3 regions of the Blautia sp. HCP3S3_G3 genome follow, and region 1 is predicted to be linked to each of the others. Evidence: riboswitches for the same ligand, from Rfam matches in the RefSeq annotation. Region 1 holds a riboswitch; each other region holds the start of a gene.
What was found. Region 1 has a riboswitch for cobalamin ahead of ACTNEW_RS00780 (ABC transporter substrate-binding protein). Riboswitches for the same ligand answer to the same signal wherever they lie in the genome.

Region 1 (6,267 bases):
AGGACGATCAAAGGGCTTTCAAACAGTATTATGCTTGGAACAATGGCGGCTGTTTTCAGTGCATTTATGGCTTTGTTTCTTGGAATCATATCGGCGTCTGTGGGCGGGCGTGCTGACAAAATTATATCGTATTTTGTGGATCTTGTAATGGGAGTTCCGCATATGGTATTGCTGATGCTGATTTCTTTTTCTTTGGGAAAAGGATTGAAAGGCGTTGTTATTGGTGTGGCACTGACACACTGGCCAAACCTTACCAGGGTTATACGGGGGGAAGTTCTTCAGGTAAAGAATATGCAATATGTAAAAGCTTCCAAAAAGTTTGGGAAAAGTAATTTCCAGATAGCTTGTCATCATATCATTCCGCATGTTATGCCTCAGTTTCTTGTAGGTCTTCTGCTGCTGTTCCCGCATGCGATCCTTCATGAAGCAGGAGTAACATTCCTTGGCTTTGGGCTCAGTGTGGATACACCGGCTATTGGTATTATTCTGTCTGAGTCATTGAAACATATCTCAACAGGAATGTGGTGGCTTGTATTCTTCCCGGGTATCATGCTCGTTGCGGTAGTAATGTTGTTTGACAAACTCGGCGATAATGTGAAATTGCTGATAGATCCTGCCAGTGCGCAGGAATAGGAGAGAGAGATGGAACAGAAAAAAAATATATTAAATGTAAAAAATCTTTCCGTATCTTTCAAAATGTACGATAAAGGTCTGGAACAGAAAGATTTAAAGGTAATCAGTAATTTAAATATCAGTGTACAGGAAGGTGAGATACTTGCAATTGCAGGATCATCAGGTTCCGGCAAGAGCCTGCTTGCAAGTGCCATTCTTGGTATTTTACCGAACAATGCATCTGTTGACGGAATAATGACATATTGCGGAATGGAATTAACGGAAGAACTGCAGAAGAAACTTCGCGGAAAGGAAATTGCACTGGTTCCGCAGTCTGTGGCTTATCTGGATCCTTTGATGCATGTCGGAAGTCAGGTGGTTGGTGTAAGAGGAACTCTGGAAAAAATGAGGACAGCTTTTAAACGATATGAGCTGTCAAAAGAGGTGGAGACGATGTATCCGTTTCAGCTTTCCGGAGGAATGGCCCGGAGAATTTTGCTTTCAACGGCAGTGATCGGAGACGCAAGACTGATTGTAGCGGACGAGCCGACACCGGGATTAAGTAAAGAAATGGCAAAGGATGCCATGGGACATTTGCGTTCTCTTGCTGATGAAGGACGTGGTATCATTCTGATTACGCATGATATTGACCTTGCCTTTGAATATGCAGACAGAGTAGCGGTATTTTACGCGGGAACAACTGTTGAGACAGCACCGGTTGAAGATTTTCGCAATGGACCGGAGTCTTTGAGACATCCGTATTCAAAAGCTCTTTGGGAAGCGCTTCCTCAAAATGGTTTTAAACCGATTCCGGGGACACAGCCTTATGCGGGGTCTCTGCCGGAGGGCTGTTTATTCTGGCCGCGCTGCCCTGTGCGGACAGAGGCATGTATGAAAGGTGAAATACCGTCACGCAGCTTGCGGGGAGGGGAGGTATGTTGTATTCATGCTACTTGAAGCGAAAAATATCACATTTTCTTATACGAAAAAGAAGAAGATTCTGGATAATATTTCTCTCGGAATTGAAAAGGGGGAGAGAGTAGCCCTTGTTGGTCCTTCCGGATGCGGAAAAAGTACACTTTCGCAAATTCTGGCAGGTTATATGAAACCGGATAAAGGCGAAGTCTATTTTGACGGCAAATTGCTTCCTGAAAAAGGGTGCTGTCCGGTTCAGCTGATATATCAGCATCCGGAAAAAGCGATTAATCCAAGATGGAAGCTTGGACGAACGCTTACAGAAGCGTGGGAACCGGATCAGGAATTGCTGGATGATATGGGGATTGAGAAGGAGTGGCTTACCCGCTACCCGATTGAATTATCCGGAGGGGAAATGCAGCGGTTCTGTATCGCCAGAGCCATGGGACCTGATACAAAATTTGTAATTGCGGATGAAATGACAACGATGCTGGATGTGATTACTCAGGCACAAATCTGGGAGTTGCTGCTTCATATCGTTGACAAAAGAAATCTGGGCATGCTTGTGGTCACGCATAATCCTTTGCTTGCTGAGCGAATTTGTACCAGAGTGATAGAATTTGATAAGATGTGAAGAGATAAAGAGATGTAATATAACAGCTGCTTCATCAGCAAAACGTCTGACAGCTCTGAGTTTTTGCAAAAGAAAACATAATTTAAGAAAAGAAAGACATATTTCAAAAAATATATTGACATTATATTCACAAAGAATTAATATAAAAAAAATAATATGCCAGACCAAGTGCAGCCATATTGTGGTTGAAAAAGGGAATCAGGTGCGAGTCCTGAGCGATCCGGTCACTGTATTTAGGGAGCGATTTGTTAAAAGGCCATTGTACTGTCATATTCAAATGAGGAGAATTTTATAGATAAAGAAAGAGACTCTCTTTTGAATAATTAAAGTATGAGAAGGCGACGGATAGTGTTGATCTATAAGTCAGGAAACCTGCTTGTTCTGTGAATCTTATACTTCCGATGAAAGTGAGAGATGAAACATGAAAGGTGTGGAGTCTGCTGTTTTCAGCAGACTTTTCTTATTATTGCATGTAATAGCAATAATAATCCGCATACACTGGTGGTATGTACTTTGCTGGCGCAATATGAAAGGAGAACTATCATGAAAAAACAATGGAAAAAGGCGTTAGCATTAGGACTTGTTATGACATGTGTCAGCCCGGTTACAGCCAGCGCAGAAGTAACAATTAACACAGAGCTCAATGGAAAGGATTATGACATTACTTATTCTGAAGTACCGCAGAGAGTTGTCACACTTGCAAATTTTACAACAGAGATGCTTCTGGAACTTGGGCTTTCTGATAAAATTGTCGGTTATGGTTACATGGATAATGAAGTTCCTGAGCAGTATGCGGACGAGTTTTCGAAGCTTACCTGCCTTTCAGAAGCAAGTAATCCTTCTCAGGAAGATCTTCTTGCAGCAGAACCGGATTTTCTGACCGGATGGTATTCTACATTTTCTGACACCAATTTCCCGTATGATTTCTGTGAAGAGAATGGAATTGTACCATACATTCCAAGAGTAGAGTATGCGCCCGCAACGATCGAGTCCGTTTATGAAGATTTTAATAACTTTGGTGAAATTTTCCAAGTACAGGAGAAAGCAGACGAAATCGTTTCAGATATGAAGAATCGTATCGATGCGGTACAGACTGCAGTAGCAGAAAAAGAACCAGTATCCGTATTTCTTTATGATTCCGGTGAAGATGCGCCTTTTACCGCCAGTGCGGGACTTCCTACAGATATGATAGAACTTGCCGGTGGAGAAAATATATTTGCTGATACAGAAAGCAACTGGACTTCTGTTGACTGGGAAGATGTGATTGCAGCAGAACCGGAGTGCATTATTGTGATGGACTATATTGCATCTGATCCTGTAGATCAGAAGATTGATTTTCTTAAAAACAGTGATATTTTAGCTGATATTCCGGCTATTCAGAATGATAATATTATCGTAATTGATTTAACTGATGTAACAGGATGTTACAGAAGCGTAGATGCAATTGAGACAATGGCAAAAGCTTTCCATCCGGATTGCTTCTGAGTGAACTATGTTAAGAAATTCAAAAAAAGGAGTGATGGCCGGTGTTTATATAACACTGGTCGTTCTTCTTATCACAACACTGGTTCTTGCCGTAAACTTTGGCTCTGTGGATATCAATTATAAAGATGTATTTCAGATTATTTACGGAAAAGTATTCAATAAAGATCTGAGCAGTTACAAAAACAGTCAGATTAATATTATATGGGCTTTGAGGCTGCCAAAGGTGATTGTGGCTGCATGTACAGGGAGCGGACTTGTATTGACGGGTATCCTGATGCAGGCGATTACTAAAAATCCTCTGGCAGATCCCTATGTCCTTGGTATTTCCTCCGGGGCTTCTGCCGGAGCTGTTATTTCTCTTCTGATGGGACCGCTTCCTCTGATAGGAAAAGTGCCTCTTGCAGAAAGCTCATTTGCAGGTGCTTTGCTGACGGCAGTAATCGTTTTTGTTTTTGGGTCCAGAAACGGAAAAATAAATACGACCAAGATGATTCTTGTAGGTATGGCGCTGTCTTCCTTTTTTTCTGCGCTAACCAATATTATTATTTTTCTGACTCCTGATTCCAGAAGAGTACAAAGTGCGACGTTCTGGCTGACTGGATCTTTTGCAGGTACGGATTGGTCTGATGTTCCCGTGGCTGTTGGCGTTCTGACTGTAGGAATGATATTGATTCTGCCTTTGACACGGGAACTGGATGCTTTGCTGATCGGAGAAGATATTGCAAGAAATACGGGAGTGAATACTGTACGGATAAAATGGATTCTTATTCTGGTCAGTACACTGCTGACTTCTGTCCTTGTATCAATGAGCGGCGCAATTGGATTTGTGGGATTCGTAATCCCCCATATTACCAGAAACATTGTGGGTGCTGCTCATAAAAGACTGATCTGGTTTTCTGTTTTATTAGGAGCAATTTTCATGGTGTGGGCAGATCTTTTTGCACGTATTATGTTTTCTCCGCAGGAGCTTCCTGTTGGAGTTGTTACGGCACTTTGTGGTACTCCTGTATTTTTATGGATGCTGCGTAAAAGCAGATATTCATTCAGTAAATAGTAGGAGGAGTATGATGAAGAATAAAGACGTAATTCAAGTTAAAAAGCTTGATTTTAATATTGACACTCTGAATATCCTTTCGCAGGTTTCGCTTTCTGTTTCCAAAAATGAGTTTGTTGGATTAGTCGGTCCGAATGGAAGCGGAAAATCCACTCTTTTAAAAAACATATACCGTCACTATACCCCTTCTTCTGGAATGATTTATCTGAACGGAAAAGATGTTTTCAAAATGAAATCGAAAGAAGTAGCTCAGCAAATGGCAATTGTAGCACAGGAGAACCAGCCGGATTTTGATTTCTCTGTCCGGGAAATGGTCATAATGGGGCGATATTCGAGGAAGAAGATGTTTGAACAGGATGACCAGACAGATTTTGAGGTTGTAAGCCAGGCACTTTCGATGGTCGGTATGCAGGGAACGGAGGAAAGAAGTTTTCTCAGCCTTTCCGGAGGGGAAAAACAAAGAATCTATCTTGCAATGGCATTTGCGCAGGAAAGTGAATTGATTATCCTTGACGAACCAACGAACCATCTTGATATTGGCTATCAGCTGTACATTATGGAAATAATGAGACAGTTTCAGGATAAAACAATTTTCACATCTGTACATGACATGAATCTGGCTGCACGGTATTGTGACAGAATCATTATGCTGAAGGATGGCCGGATTATCGCGAATGGCTCTCCGGAAGAAGTTTTGACTGTTGAAAGAATCAGGGAGGTTTTTCATGTGGATACTGAGATAGAGAAAAAGAAGGGATATCTGAGAATTACATATCTGGGGTGGATATAACTGCTTTGTTTGAAATAAGGTATTACGTTTCGGCGAAAGTCACCGGCCCCCATTCAATTCTTTATATGTCCGGCAGATCAAAAATGCTGCAATAATAAATGTCAGAAGATCCGAAACAGGCATGGAATAAAGAACACCATCCAGTCCAAAGAATACAGGAAGCAGCAGTGCAAAACCAACACCGAAAACGACCTCACGGATCATAGACAGAAGCGTGGATGCGGCAGCTTTTCCCATAGCCTGGAGGAAAATAAAGCATGCTTTATTAGCGCAGGCAAGAATAATCATGCATAAGTAAGTACGGAATGCTTTGATTGCAAAATCAGTATAATAAACACTTTCATTGGCAGCACCGAAGATATTGATGAGCTGATGAGGGAAACACTCTACCAGGATCATGGCGATGGCACCGACAGCAGCCTCCGCGATCAGCAGGCTGGTGAACAGCTCTTTGACACGCAGTTTCTTTCCGGCGCCTATGTTGAAACCTACAATAGGAATACAGCCGGCAGCCATACCAACTACAACAGAGATGACAATCTGGAAAAATTTCATAACAATACCAACAACAGCCATAGGAATCTGTGCATACTGTTCCTGACAAAAGACTGCATCCATTGCACCGTATTTACGGATCATGTTATTGATAGCCGCCATGGCCGCTACAAGGCTGATCTGGGAAAGAAAACTGGTAATCCCCAGAACCAGAGTCTTTTTACATATAGATCCGCTAATACGGCAGTCACCTTTTTCAGGCTTAATAATCTTCATATGGAG
Region 2 (6,267 bases), on a different contig from region 1:
AATGCTTGGAAATGCAGCTACCAATGTCGCCTTTCCCATGACCACGATTACTGTAGCGATTGCCCTGCTTCTTGGTATCGGTGGTGCAGCCAATTTCAACCTTGCCCTTGGCCGCGGTCAGGAAGAGCATGCAAAAAAGATTGCCGGTACGGCTTTCGGGACACTGCTTCTCTCCGGTATTCTTTTCTGCCTGGTCATCCGTCTCTTTCTGAAACCGGTCGTTCTGGCATGCGGTGCCACTGACCAGACACTGGAATATTCTCTGGCTTATGTAGGAATCACTTCCCTTGGTTTTCCTTTCTACATGCTTGGCACAGGGGGAAATCACCTAATCCGTGCAGACGGCAAACCTACATATTCCATGATCATGGTACTTTCCGGAGCTGTCATCAACACCATTCTCGATCCGATTTTTATTTTTGTATTCGGATGGGGAATTCAGGGAGCTGCATGGGCAACCGTCATCGGCCAGATTTTTTCTGCAATTCTGGTACTCGTATACCTGCCAAAGTACATGCACTCTTCACTAAAGATCAAAGATTTCATCCCTGATCCGAGATGTCTGAAAGCCGTTATATCCCTTGGTTCTGCCGCATGCCTGAACCAGCTTGCCATTACGGTCGTGCAGATTCTTATGAATAATACACTGCGTCACTACGGTTCTCTTTCCGAGTACGGCAGCGATATTCCGTTGGCAGTGGTAGGAATCGTTATGAAAGTCAACATGCTGTTTCTTTCCATCGTCATCGGACTTTCTCAGGGAGCGCAGCCGATCATCAGCTTCAATTACGGTGCCGTTAAATATTCCCGCGTAAAAGAGACTTACTTAAAAGCCGCCGGTGCTGCTACTGTCGTAGCCATTCTCGGGGTTATCTGTTTCCAGCTGTTCCCACGTCAGATTATCAGTCTGTTCGGAAACGGAGATGAATTATATTACCAGTTTGCCGTAAAATTTTTCCGGATTTTTCTGTTCTGCACCTTCTTTAACGGACTGCAGCCGGTAACTTCCAATTTCTTCACTTCCATCGGAAAAGCCACGAAGGGAATTTTTCTTTCCATGACGAGACAGATTATTTTTCTGGTACCTCTGATGATCATTTTCCCGATTTTCATGGGAATCGACGGTATCATGTTTGCAGGTCCTATTTCCGATGCTGCTGCAGGAATTCTCGCAATCGTCCTTGTGATAAAAGAATTTCATAAGATGTCTATGCTGCCGGAAAGAAAATAATCCGGCAGCAAAAATCAGCTAAACACAGTTGACACCTGATGCAATTAGTGTTATTATAATACCAGTATAATTCCATATAGAACATATGAAGTGCTGGCCACTATCCGCGTGGTGGACAGAAAAGGGAATCAGGTGAAAGTCCTGAACGATCCGGTCACTGTAACAGAGGAGTAAGTTCTCGATATCCCATTGTACAATTGTATGAGAAGGGGAGAATGAGCGATGATTCTGAAGTCAGGAAACCTGCTTTATATGGCGAGGTTAAACTTCCGTGTAAAGTGTAACAACCAACCTGTGATATCCGCAATCACATGGCGTTGTCTGCTTTTTAGGAAGCAGGCATTTTTTTATGGAATTCGCCTGTTCGTATGAATTATACGCTGCTTATCAGCAGCTGCCTGAGAAGGCATGATTAAATGGCAGGCGATACTGCTTCGGATGCGTTCATTCCCTCCGCATATTTGAATGATGCATTGTCTACCCCGAAGCAGATCGTCCCTCCTACTACACTTTCGACGTTATTTGACGTCGATTTTTTTATATTACAGGAAAGTGCTCCGCATTTTCCTGCAATCCTGTCATCTTATTTTTTATAAAGGAATCTGTTCACTTTTATTGAACACAATTTCTGCATCCTCAAAATTCCATTTCATCAAAAGGAGCTTATCATGAAAAAGAAATACTGGGAAGACAAAGAATATTCTTATTTCAGCCACAAAAAATGTGAATACTTTCCCTGCCACGCAGGTGCTGATCCGGATAATTTTAACTGTCTGTTCTGTTACTGTCCGCTTTATGCTCTGGGCACCAAATGCGGCGGGAATTTCCGCATCACGGAAAAAGGAATCAAAGACTGTACCAACTGCCAGCTGCCTCACAAAAAAGAAAACTACGGCTACGTCACAGGCAAATACCAGGAACTTGCCGATCTTATGAAGAAAACCGGCGTCTTATCTGAAGAATAATTCAGGAACCCTGTTTCTCCGGGTGAGCCGACTCACGAATCATTTTTTCCAATTCCCTGGCAGCGATTCCAATCGGGCGCCCCGGATCCCACACCATACAGATATGCCGTGCAGGTATCTTTTCCTTCAGGTGAATCTCAAACACTTCCCCTTTATGGATTGCATCTTCTGCCAGCGCTCCTGGCAAAAATCCCAGTCCAAGATCATTTTTTACCAGCGGCAGAATCTGGTCTGTCGCAGCCACCTCAATATCGGGTTCCAGTACAAGCCCGTAATCTGCAAACAAATGACTGTAAAATTCAAACGTTTTTGTATCTCTTCCCAGGCATATCAAAGGATACTCCGTTATTTCCTCAATACCAAGCGTCCTGTCCCGCAATCCGGCAAACTGCTCTCCTGCCACAACAATATCCTGAACCTCCGCAAGCGGCAGTTTGTGCACTGCTTTATCCATTTCTTCCGGCATAGTTACTACTGCAAATTCCATTTGTCCGCTTTTCACGGCATTGATTGCCTGAGGTGCCGAACAGTTCGTAATGCGGATATGTACACCGGGATAAGCCAGGTGAAATTTTCGAAGAACAGGAAGAAGAAGACAATGCATGGCAATTTCACTGACACCCAGAGAAACATGTCCTTTCTGCAATGCTTTATCACTGGCAAGCTCTGCTTCTGCAGCCTGAAACTGTTCCTGCGCGATCTGCACATGGGCAAACAGCTTTTCCCCTTCCGGAGTCAGCGTCACTCCTCTGTGGGATCTCAGAAAAAGCGTACAGCCCAGTTCCTGCTCCAGATTATTCATCGCCCTTGTGATATTAGGCTGACTATTCATCAGAATATGTGCAGCCCGCGTAAAGCTGCGATATTTTGCAACAAAATAGAAGATCCGGTAATAATCATAAGTCACCGCCATATCTCATGTCCTCCAGTCATATTATTTTGATATAGCTGATATATGAAATATACTTTTTACATATTACTTTATAATCAGTATAATACCACAGGATAGAAAAAACAAAAAGGAGATTTACCAACCATGAACCAGGATCTTACGGTCGGAAGACCGGAAAATGTACTTTGGAAATTTTGTCTGCCCCTCTTTGGCAGCATTATCTTTCAGCAGCTCTATAACATTGCCGACAGTCTTGTCGCAGGCAAATTCATTGGAGAAAACGCCCTCGCCGCTGTAGGAAACAGCTATGAGATCACTCTGATCTTTATTGCATTCGCCTTTGGATGCAACATCGGATGCTCTGTGATCGTATCTCAGTTTTTCGGAGCCAGAGACTTCAATGGAATGAAAACCGCAGTCTATACTTCCATGATCTCCAGTGCTGTTCTCTGCTTTTTGCTGATGGTTTTCGGTATTCTCGGATGCCGGCAGCTTCTGAATCTGATCAATACTCCGGCAGAAATTCTCAGCGATTCACAGCTTTATCTGGATATATATATGTGGGGACTTCCTTTCATGTTCTTCTATAATATTGCCACAGGTATCTTCTCTGCGCTGGGAGATTCACGCACACCTTTTCTTTTCCTCGCGGCTTCCTCCTCAGTCAACATTGCAGTGGATATCTTTTTTGTCACCACCCTTCATATGGGCGTGGCAGGTGTTGCATGGGCAACTTTCCTGTGCCAGGGAATCAGCTGTATCCTTGCCGTTGCAGTAGTGCAGCGCCGCCTGAAATCCATTAAAGCCACCGGACATGTACCTCTCTTTTCTCTGCCGATTCTCAAAAAGGTAGCATCCATTGCCATACCGAGTATTCTGCAGCAAAGCTTTATTTCCGCAGGAAATATTATTATTCAGAGCGTCATCAATGGATTCGGTGCCAGTGTCATTGCAGGGTACGCTGCCGCGGTAAAGCTCAATAATCTTGTGATTACTTCCTTCACTACCCTCGGTAATGGTATCTCCAACTATACTGCCCAGAACATCGGAGCCGATAAACCGGGACGAGTCAAAGAAGGCTTTCGTGCAGGAATCAAGCTTGTATGGCTTCTGAGCCTGCCTCTCTGCCTGCTTTATTTCCTTGGCGGACGGTGGCTTCTTTACCTGTTTATGGATTCACCCACAGGTACCGCTGTACAGACGGGAATCACATTCCTTCGGATTCTTGCACCATTCTATTTCGTTGTTTCAGCCAAGTTGGTAGCAGACGGTACTCTGCGTGGTGCAGGCATCATGAACCGGTTTATGGTATCCACATTCACCGATCTGATCCTGCGTGTCGTGCTTGCCATTTTCCTTTCAAAAACAGCACTTAAGGCCACAGGAATCTGGTGTGCATGGCCGATCGGATGGAGCATTGCCACTGCACTTTCTGTATTCTTCTACCATAATGGTCCATGGAAAAATGCAGAAATTTGCAGGGTTCAGAATTCTTCAGCATCCCCTGCAGAAGAATAAAACAGCAGACGTATAATGTAAAACCTGCTTGGAAATCACTTTAGAACCTGTTTGAAAATTGCTTTAATACAATGAGGATGGAGGCAAAAGGTATTTTGCCCCATCGAATACACGGATTTCTTTACACTTTGTGCTCCCGAAATCCTAAAAAGCACAGAATTATGATACTTAGCGCATCTGGCATCGATACGAATGATCATAATTCTGTGCTTCTTTTTCATTTACATAACTTCAAGTTTTCCCATCCGTTCTGCTTCCCTGAGCAGGTGCTCCAATCTCCGGTTACAGCTGCCGATGGGAACTCCGGTATTGATGACTCTGCTGCATGATTTCATTACATCCAGCGCCTTCTGATAAGTACTTTCACTGATTTCGATAAACGGTTTTTCTGTAATCACCTCTTCCGCCAGTTCTCTTGCCACACGATAATCCACATCGTTCTTATACAAAATACCAGCTGCAAACGGTACGTTTTCTTTCTGCAGTTTTCGGAATACCGGTATGCCGGTTCCACCGCCTGTGATCAGAAAAACATCCGCTTTTCCTTCCGGTTTCGGTAATTCAATACTTCCAAACACCGGATCATAATACCCATTGTTGATCTCATAAAGATCACGTATGATTTCCTCTTTAAAGATTTCCTCCGGGTGTCCAAAGTGAGCGATCGTTTCCCCTTTTACACAGATAATTTTATCTGCGATTTTCTGCGCAAGATCGATCTCATGGAGAGACATGATCACTGTGATCTTTTTCTCTTTTGCCATACTTCTCAGAATGGAAAGCAGCTCCAGCTTATGACGGATATCAAGAAAAGAAGTCGGCTCATCCAGAATAATAATGTCCGGTTCCTGACAGATGGCACGTGCCAGAAGAATCCTCTGCTTCTGTCCGTCACTGATGGCGTTAAAATCCCGGCTGCCAAGTTCCTGTGCATGAACCGCCCGCATCGCTTCATCCACCTTATCCTCATCCTCACGGCAAAGAATCCCCAGACGGCCAGTGTATGGATATCTTCCGGTTGCCACTATTTCCTGACAGGTCATCAGCTCCGGCTTAATCCGTTCCGTCAGTACAACTGCCATCTGCTGCGAGAGTGCTTTATGAGAAAGAGATTTCAGGTCTTTTCCGTCAATAGTGACCGTTCCCCCAATCATCTGCAGCTGACGGGTAATACTTTTCAGAATCGTTGATTTCCCGGAACCATTCGGACCGATCAAAGTCACAATTTCTCCCCGTTCAATATCAAGCTGTATGTCATGAATCAGGACCTTTTTATGATATCCGACGGCAAGATCTTTTGTACGAAAATAATAGTCTGTCATACCTGCTTTCCTTTCTGTTTTCTCAGCATCATAATAATCACAATCGGTGCACCGAATATCGAAGTAACTGTACTGATATTCAGTTCCAACGGTGAAAAAGCCATTCGTGCGATCAGGTCACACAGCATACAGAACACCGCTCCGCCGAGAAAAACCCCCGGGATCACCACAATCGGCCTGGAAGTTTTGAGTCCCATTTTTACCAGATGAGGAACTGCAATTCCAACGAAGGAAATCGGTCCCGCAAATGCAGTTACACATGCCGCGAGAATACTGGAAAGCAGAATCAGACTGATCCGGAACACTTTAATATTAACCCCTGCACTCTGTGCGTAGGAT
Region 3 (6,267 bases), on a different contig from region 1:
GAATGTCCGGCTCCCGGATACAGCATAATATCTGTTGTTTTCAGAATTTCGAATTCCAGATAATTTCTGCCAAGAAAATACTGAAAAGCTGCAAGCTGGTTTTTCATTATATAGACAAACCCCATAGCATCCATCCGCTCCCTGACACGATCCACGATTTCCCGGCAGCTTGCAGAATAAATCTGATAATGGATGTCTTCTTTCTGATGCATCTGATAAAATTTCACAAACATATCCGCAAACCAGGAACTGGGATTACAGGAAACAGAAAGCACTTCGGTTTCTTTTTGTTCCTGAAAGGATTCGATCTTCTCCAGATTTTCAAGCACTGTCTTCGCATACTGATAGACATGTTCGCCTTCTCTGGTCAGACGGATTCCTCTGGTATACCGCTCAAACAAGCGGATTCCCAGAGAATCCTCCATGGATTTGATTACTTTACTCACACTGGACTGTGTCGTATACAATGCTTCCGCAGCTTTGCTGAAGGATTCCGTCCTGGCACATTCCTCAAAATATTTCAGTTGTTTTATATCAATCATTTGTTCTACTGCCTCATGTATCTGCTTTTTTCATCACCATTCGCTGCGCTGTATCTTTGTTAACCACCGCTTTGCTTACCGTATCCCGTCTTCCGCCTCCATTGCATCACGCAGTTTCAGCATGGCAGAAAGCTGAGGTATCGTCAATTCTACAGGGATCCGAATATGAAGCGACACATACAGATCTCCCCGTCCGCCCATCTTCTTCGGCCGGATCAGTCCCTGATTCACCAGTCTGAGTTTCTTTTCCGGTGTGGTTCCTGCAGGAATCTCAAAAAGAACTTCTCCATCGAGAACAGGAATTTTGACAGTTCCGCCAAGTACCAGTGTATGATAATCCACTGTGCAGTCCATATACAGGTGATACCCCTGCCGGATAATTCCCGGCTTGTCACGCAGCAGCACAACGATTACAAACAGTTTATTGGGATTTCTTATTTTCTGTTCCTCAAGGAATTCACTGCCGCTGCACAGAATATCCTCCAGAATGAAAAACTGATGATCATAGGAGCCTTCCGGAATCTTTACCTGAAGTTTCCAGTTTTTTTCTGTATATTTCAGCCTGGATGTCTGATCCTGATTCGGAATCTGTTCTGTGTAGTAGGCATCTTTGACCACCGTCTGCAAAGTTTCCTCCAGTTCCAGCCATACGGCAATTCTTACAGACTGAGGAGGCGGTCCTTCTTCCTCGGAAGGTTTGCGGCCCTGCGCACATGCCCCGCAGTGTCCCTCTTTCGCCTGACTTCCCTCTTCGTCTTCATGTACGGACGAATGCTGCGCATAATAACTCTTCCGATAAGTTTCATGTCCGTAATAATGATACATTTTTCTTTTTTCCGGATCTGACAATACTGCATAAGCTTCCTGTATTTCCTGAAAACGCTCCTTATCTTCCTCTGCTCCAGAAGAAGAATCCGGATGATATTTCTTTGCAAGTTTTCGGTAGGCAGCTTTGATCTCAGCCTGCGAAGCATCTCTTCCCACGCCCAGTATATCATAATAACTCTTCATGCAATTCCTCCTTTTCCCTGATGAATTACACCAATGCACATCAGATGCAGCCGTTCCAGTCTGTTGTTTCCCCTGCGGGTATTTGCTTTACCTATACAATACCACAAAATCCATAGTTTTTTAATAGGATTTTTACTTTTTACAGCAGAGAATTTGTTGATTTCATTTATGGAAGAGAATTGACAAAACATCAAAATATGTTACTATTAATGAAGAAAAATAAACGTACAGGGAACTGCAAAAGGGAAGTAAGTGAAATGCTTACACGGTCACGCCGCTGTATGGGAAGAGCCGCAGTCTGCAATGCCACTGGAATCATCCGGGAAGGCTGACTGCAGCATGGATGCCCGAGTCAGAAAACCTGCCCTGTATACAGAATTTACACAGGTTACGAACGATGGCCTTGTGTGAGAACAGATTGGCTTATGATATCTTTCTTCTGAATCATATTCACAAATTCCGTATCTGTTCTTTTAGCAGCCTGTCGGGATCCAGAACCCTGCAGGCATTTTTTTTGCCATCAGAAGGGAGTTTCTATGAATAAACGTCAAAAACAACTGCTGATTGTTCTGTGCATCCTGTCCCTCTCTTTCGGAATCGTCCGGACAGCTAACGCCATGCACATTATGGAAGGTTATCTTCCGGCAGGATACTGCATCGCATGGGGCACATTATGCATCCCGTTTCTTTTTGCAGGATTTCTTTCCATCAAAAAAACATTGGATGAACACCGGAATCTGATCACTCTGCTTGCTATGTCCGGTGCCTTCATCTTTGTGATTTCCTCACTGAAGATTCCTTCTGTGACAGGAAGCTGCTCACATATGACAGGAACCGGGCTTGGTGCGATTCTTTTCGGACCTTCCGCTGTTTCCATCCTTGGGCTGATCGTATTGCTGTTCCAGGCAATCCTTTTGGCTCACGGCGGACTGACCACCATCGGTGCCAACACGTTTTCCATGGCTATTGCAGGTCCTTTTGTCTCCTACGGCATTTATCTTCTCTGCAAAAAAGCGCGGCTCAACCGGAAAGTAACGGTCTTTCTTGCTGCAGCCATCGGGGATCTTTTCACCTATTGCATCACCGCTTTCCAGCTGGCTCTTGCACACAACACAGATACTACCTTTGGTGCTGCCCTGGGCAAATTTATGCTTGTTTTTGCACCTACCCAGATTCCTCTTGCAGTGATCGAAGGAATCATTACCATGGTAATTGTTATGGGACTGGAATCCTATGCCAGACCGGAGCTTCGGGCTGTCGGATATTTTAAGGAGAATCAATAATATGAAAAGAACTGTTTTCATTGCTGTCATTGCTGTTTTTCTGATTGCACTTGTTCCTTTATTTGTATTAAAAGATGCCGATTTCGGCGGTTCGGACGATGCCGGCAGCACGGTTGTAGAAGAAGTCGATTCTTCCTATGAACCATGGGCTGCCCCTGTTCTGGAAAAGCTTCTGGGAAGAGAACTTCCGGGGGAAGTGGAAAGTCTCTTCTTCTGCATCCAGACGGGAATCGGTGTTGGAATCATTGCCTTTTTCATGGGGCGCTTTGTAGAACGGAAGAAATGGATGAAAAATGATAATCCGAATGGGAGCGAATCATGATCACAATCGATAAACTCTGCTACCGTTCCGGTCTCCGGTATGAAAATGCCGGAGAAAAATTTGCTTTCTCCATAGCCACACTCTGTATCTGTGTTGCCAGCCGTTCTATTGCAGTAGCCTGTATCGTACTGCCGGTTATGGGAATTCTTACCGTCTGGAAGGGAAGCGTTCCCTTTTCCAGATACCTTCACTATATGACCGTACCTCTGGCATTTATGCTGCTCAGTACAGCCGCTGTCATGTTCCATATCCGGCAAAGCCCCATGGATCTGTTTGCAGTTCCTCTTGGCAGCTGGTATTTCACCACAAATATGCATTCCCTGCTTTATGGCATTCAGCTGATTCTTACAGCTCTGGCTTCCGTTTCCTGTCTGTACTTTCTTTCTTTTACCACACCAATGCCTGACATTCTGGAAGTCTTAAGGAAACTCCACTGTCCGAAACTTCTGATTGAACTGATGCTTCTGATCTACCGTTTCATCTTTGTTCTGCTTGACACAGCTTCTGCACTCACTACTTCACAGAACTGCCGTCTCGGAAACAGGGACTACAAAACATCCATCCGGTCTTTCGGAATGCTGGGTTCTGCACTGATGATCCGGGCAGTACAGCGCTCCAATAAATTGTATGATGCCATGGAAGCCAGATGTTATGACGGAACGATCCGTGTTCTGTCAGAAAGCCGTCCGCCCAGAAAAAAAATCGTTGCGGCAATTATCTTATTTGACACGGCTTTGTTTTTATTTGCCCTATGGAGGAAATTTTTTATATGAACACACACGACGACGTTATCCTGAAAGCAGAAAATCTGTATTTTTCCTATGATGACGATGCATCCCATTCTCTCAACGGACTTTCCCTGGAGATCCGCCGCAAAAAGAAAATTGCTTTTATGGGTGCCAACGGAAGCGGAAAATCCACTTTTTTCCTCTGCTGCACCGGTATCTGCCGCCCGCAGTCAGGAAAACTTTATTACAAAGGAAAAGAATACTCCTATTCCAAAAAAGATCTTCTGGAATTGCGAAGTAAAATCGGAATCGTTTTTCAGGATCCTGACAATCAGCTTTTTTCTGCCAGTGTTTATCAGGAGATTTCTTTCGGTATCCTGAACCTCGGCGTGCCACAGGAACAGGCCCGACAGGAAGTGGAAGAAGTCATCGATACGCTGGAGATCACACCCTTCCGGCACAAGCCTACTCATGCCTTAAGCGGCGGTCAGAAAAAACAGGTTTCCATTGCGGATATCCTGGTGATGCATCCGGATATCATTATTCTGGACGAGCCTTCTGCTGCACTGGATCCCAGACATACCACCATGGTAAATCAGATTGTCAATCGGATGACTGAACAGGGAATTACTGTGATGATGGCCACCCATGATGTCAATTACGCTTATGAATGGGCTGACGAAGTGGTACTGTTTCACGAGGGAAAAGTTCTGATACACGGAACACCGGAGCAGGTATTTTCCAACCGCGCCGCACTGAAACAGACGAATCTGGAGCCGCCGGTGGTTCTGGAGCTTTTCGAAAGTCTCTGCCAGAAACAGATTCTGAAAACCTCACTTCCGCTCCCCAGAAATTTAAAAACACTGGAAAAATATATTTCCGATATTCATCTAAACCCATGTTACGGAGGAAAAAATACCATGTCAACAAACGCCAAAAAGGCCATTCTGGCAGTCAGTTTCGGGACAAGCCATGAGGATACAAGAAAGGTAACCATTGATGCCATTGAACAGGATATTCAGGCTGCATTTCCGGATTATGCACTCTACCGTGCATGGACCAGTAAAATGATCATCCGCAAACTGAAAAGCCGGGATAATATTCATGTGAATACTGTCAAAGAAGCCATGGAACAGATGCGCGCAGACGGAATCACCGACATTCTGATCCAGCCTACCCACGTGATCAATGGTATCGAAAATGATCTGATGAAAGAAGATGCTCTCGCCTATCGCGATGATTTCCATTCCATTTCATTTGGGGATCCTCTGCTTACTACAGAACAGGACAGTCTTGACGTAATCCGTGCAGTTGCAGAAGAATTTTCAGATCTGAAGTCAGACGAAGCACTGGTTCTTATGGGACACGGAACCACGCATTATGCCAACGCGATTTATGCAGCACTGGATTATACCTTTAAAGACAAAGGATATCCCAATATTTTTCTTGGAACCGTAGAGGCCTATCCTTCTATGGAAACTCTGATGAAAATGGTTCGAAACTATCAGCCAAAGAAAGTGATTCTTGCTCCTTTCATGATCGTGGCAGGAGACCACGCAAAGAATGATATGGCTGGAGATGATCCACAGTCCTGGTACAGCCAGTTCAAAGCAGCCGGTTTTTCCACAGAAACAGTCATCAAGGGTCTTGGCGAATATCCGGGAATCCGCAAAATATTTGTAGATCATCTCAGAGCAATTCAATGATTGGAAAGAATCCTGCTCTGCAGGATTCTTTCCAGGGGTGGATCGCTTTAGAGCGTGTTTGAAAATTCATTCCACTCCGCCGCAGTGCGATCCTGCCCGGAGGGCTTTTTTTGTTCCCAGGGAAATCCGATGTATTAAAGTGTGTTTAAAAATTGCTTTCTGACAGATATACGTCACAATTTCCAGCAAAGCAGGGCTTGCAGATGGCGGTAATAAATTTTCAACCACACTCCAGACTACAGAAAAACCTCCTGCTTACGCATGAGGTTTTTCTGCACAGATCCGAAACATGGGCGTCGGATTGTAAAACTCGTCTTTCTCCAGATAAATTCTCGAACTGATTCCAAGATCGATATCAAATTTTTCTATTTTCATTTTGCCCAGGGTTTCCAGATCCCAGGCCGGACGGCTGTAGGAACTGATTGGAAGCTGTCTCTTAATTTCCTCACATTCCCGCATCATCTCATCCCCGACCGTATGATGAGCATGGGTCTCAGGAAGACCGGTGGTATCTGCAAAATCACTGAGTCCATAATTTGCATCAAAATTCAGGAGGATTCCACCCTTTTTCAATACCCGGAACCATTCCCGGTAAGCCTGCGCAGCATCCGGCAGTGTCCACGTCAGATTTCTGGAAATCACCACATCAAATGTTTCCTCTGGAAATGCCAGATG

Region 2: it holds a riboswitch for cobalamin, as region 1 does, so the genes downstream of both, ACTNEW_RS12595 (cysteine-rich small domain-containing protein) here and ACTNEW_RS00780 (ABC transporter substrate-binding protein) in region 1, are expected to answer to the same signal.
Region 3: it holds a riboswitch for cobalamin, as region 1 does, so the genes downstream of both, ACTNEW_RS14240 (energy-coupling factor ABC transporter permease) here and ACTNEW_RS00780 (ABC transporter substrate-binding protein) in region 1, are expected to answer to the same signal.

What each region holds. Positions count from the first base shown of each region.
Region 1 is NZ_JBQHXR010000001.1:152,910-159,176, forward strand. It holds gene ACTNEW_RS00765 (ABC transporter permease) at 1-633, shown strand, start outside; gene ACTNEW_RS00770 (oligopeptide/dipeptide ABC transporter ATP-binding protein) at 643-1,569, shown strand; gene ACTNEW_RS00775 (ABC transporter ATP-binding protein) at 1,559-2,161, shown strand; cobalamin riboswitch at 2,311-2,555, shown strand; gene ACTNEW_RS00780 (ABC transporter substrate-binding protein) at 2,705-3,646, shown strand; gene ACTNEW_RS00785 (FecCD family ABC transporter permease) at 3,654-4,700, shown strand; gene ACTNEW_RS00790 (ABC transporter ATP-binding protein) at 4,714-5,490, shown strand; gene ACTNEW_RS00795 (MATE family efflux transporter) at 5,530-6,267, opposite strand, start outside.
Region 2 is NZ_JBQHXR010000017.1:36,881-43,147, forward strand. It holds gene ACTNEW_RS12590 (MATE family efflux transporter) at 1-1,231, shown strand, start outside; cobalamin riboswitch at 1,303-1,496, shown strand; gene ACTNEW_RS12595 (cysteine-rich small domain-containing protein) at 1,900-2,196, shown strand; gene ACTNEW_RS12600 (LysR family transcriptional regulator) at 2,198-3,109, opposite strand; gene ACTNEW_RS12605 (MATE family efflux transporter) at 3,233-4,606, shown strand; gene ACTNEW_RS12610 (ABC transporter ATP-binding protein) at 4,828-5,928, opposite strand; gene ACTNEW_RS12615 (FecCD family ABC transporter permease) at 5,925-6,267, opposite strand, start outside.
Region 3 is NZ_JBQHXR010000026.1:16,401-22,667, forward strand. It holds gene ACTNEW_RS14230 (LysR family transcriptional regulator) at 1-542, opposite strand, end outside; gene ACTNEW_RS14235 (DnaJ domain-containing protein) at 618-1,553, opposite strand; cobalamin riboswitch at 1,767-1,936, shown strand; gene ACTNEW_RS14240 (energy-coupling factor ABC transporter permease) at 2,090-2,836, shown strand; gene ACTNEW_RS14245 (energy-coupling factor ABC transporter substrate-binding protein) at 2,838-3,158, shown strand; gene cbiQ (cobalt ECF transporter T component CbiQ) at 3,155-3,931, shown strand; partial or broken gene ACTNEW_RS14255 (energy-coupling factor ABC transporter ATP-binding protein) at 3,928-4,536, shown strand; gene ACTNEW_RS14260 (sirohydrochlorin cobaltochelatase) at 4,807-5,592, shown strand; gene ACTNEW_RS14265 (methyltransferase domain-containing protein) at 5,848-6,267, opposite strand, start outside.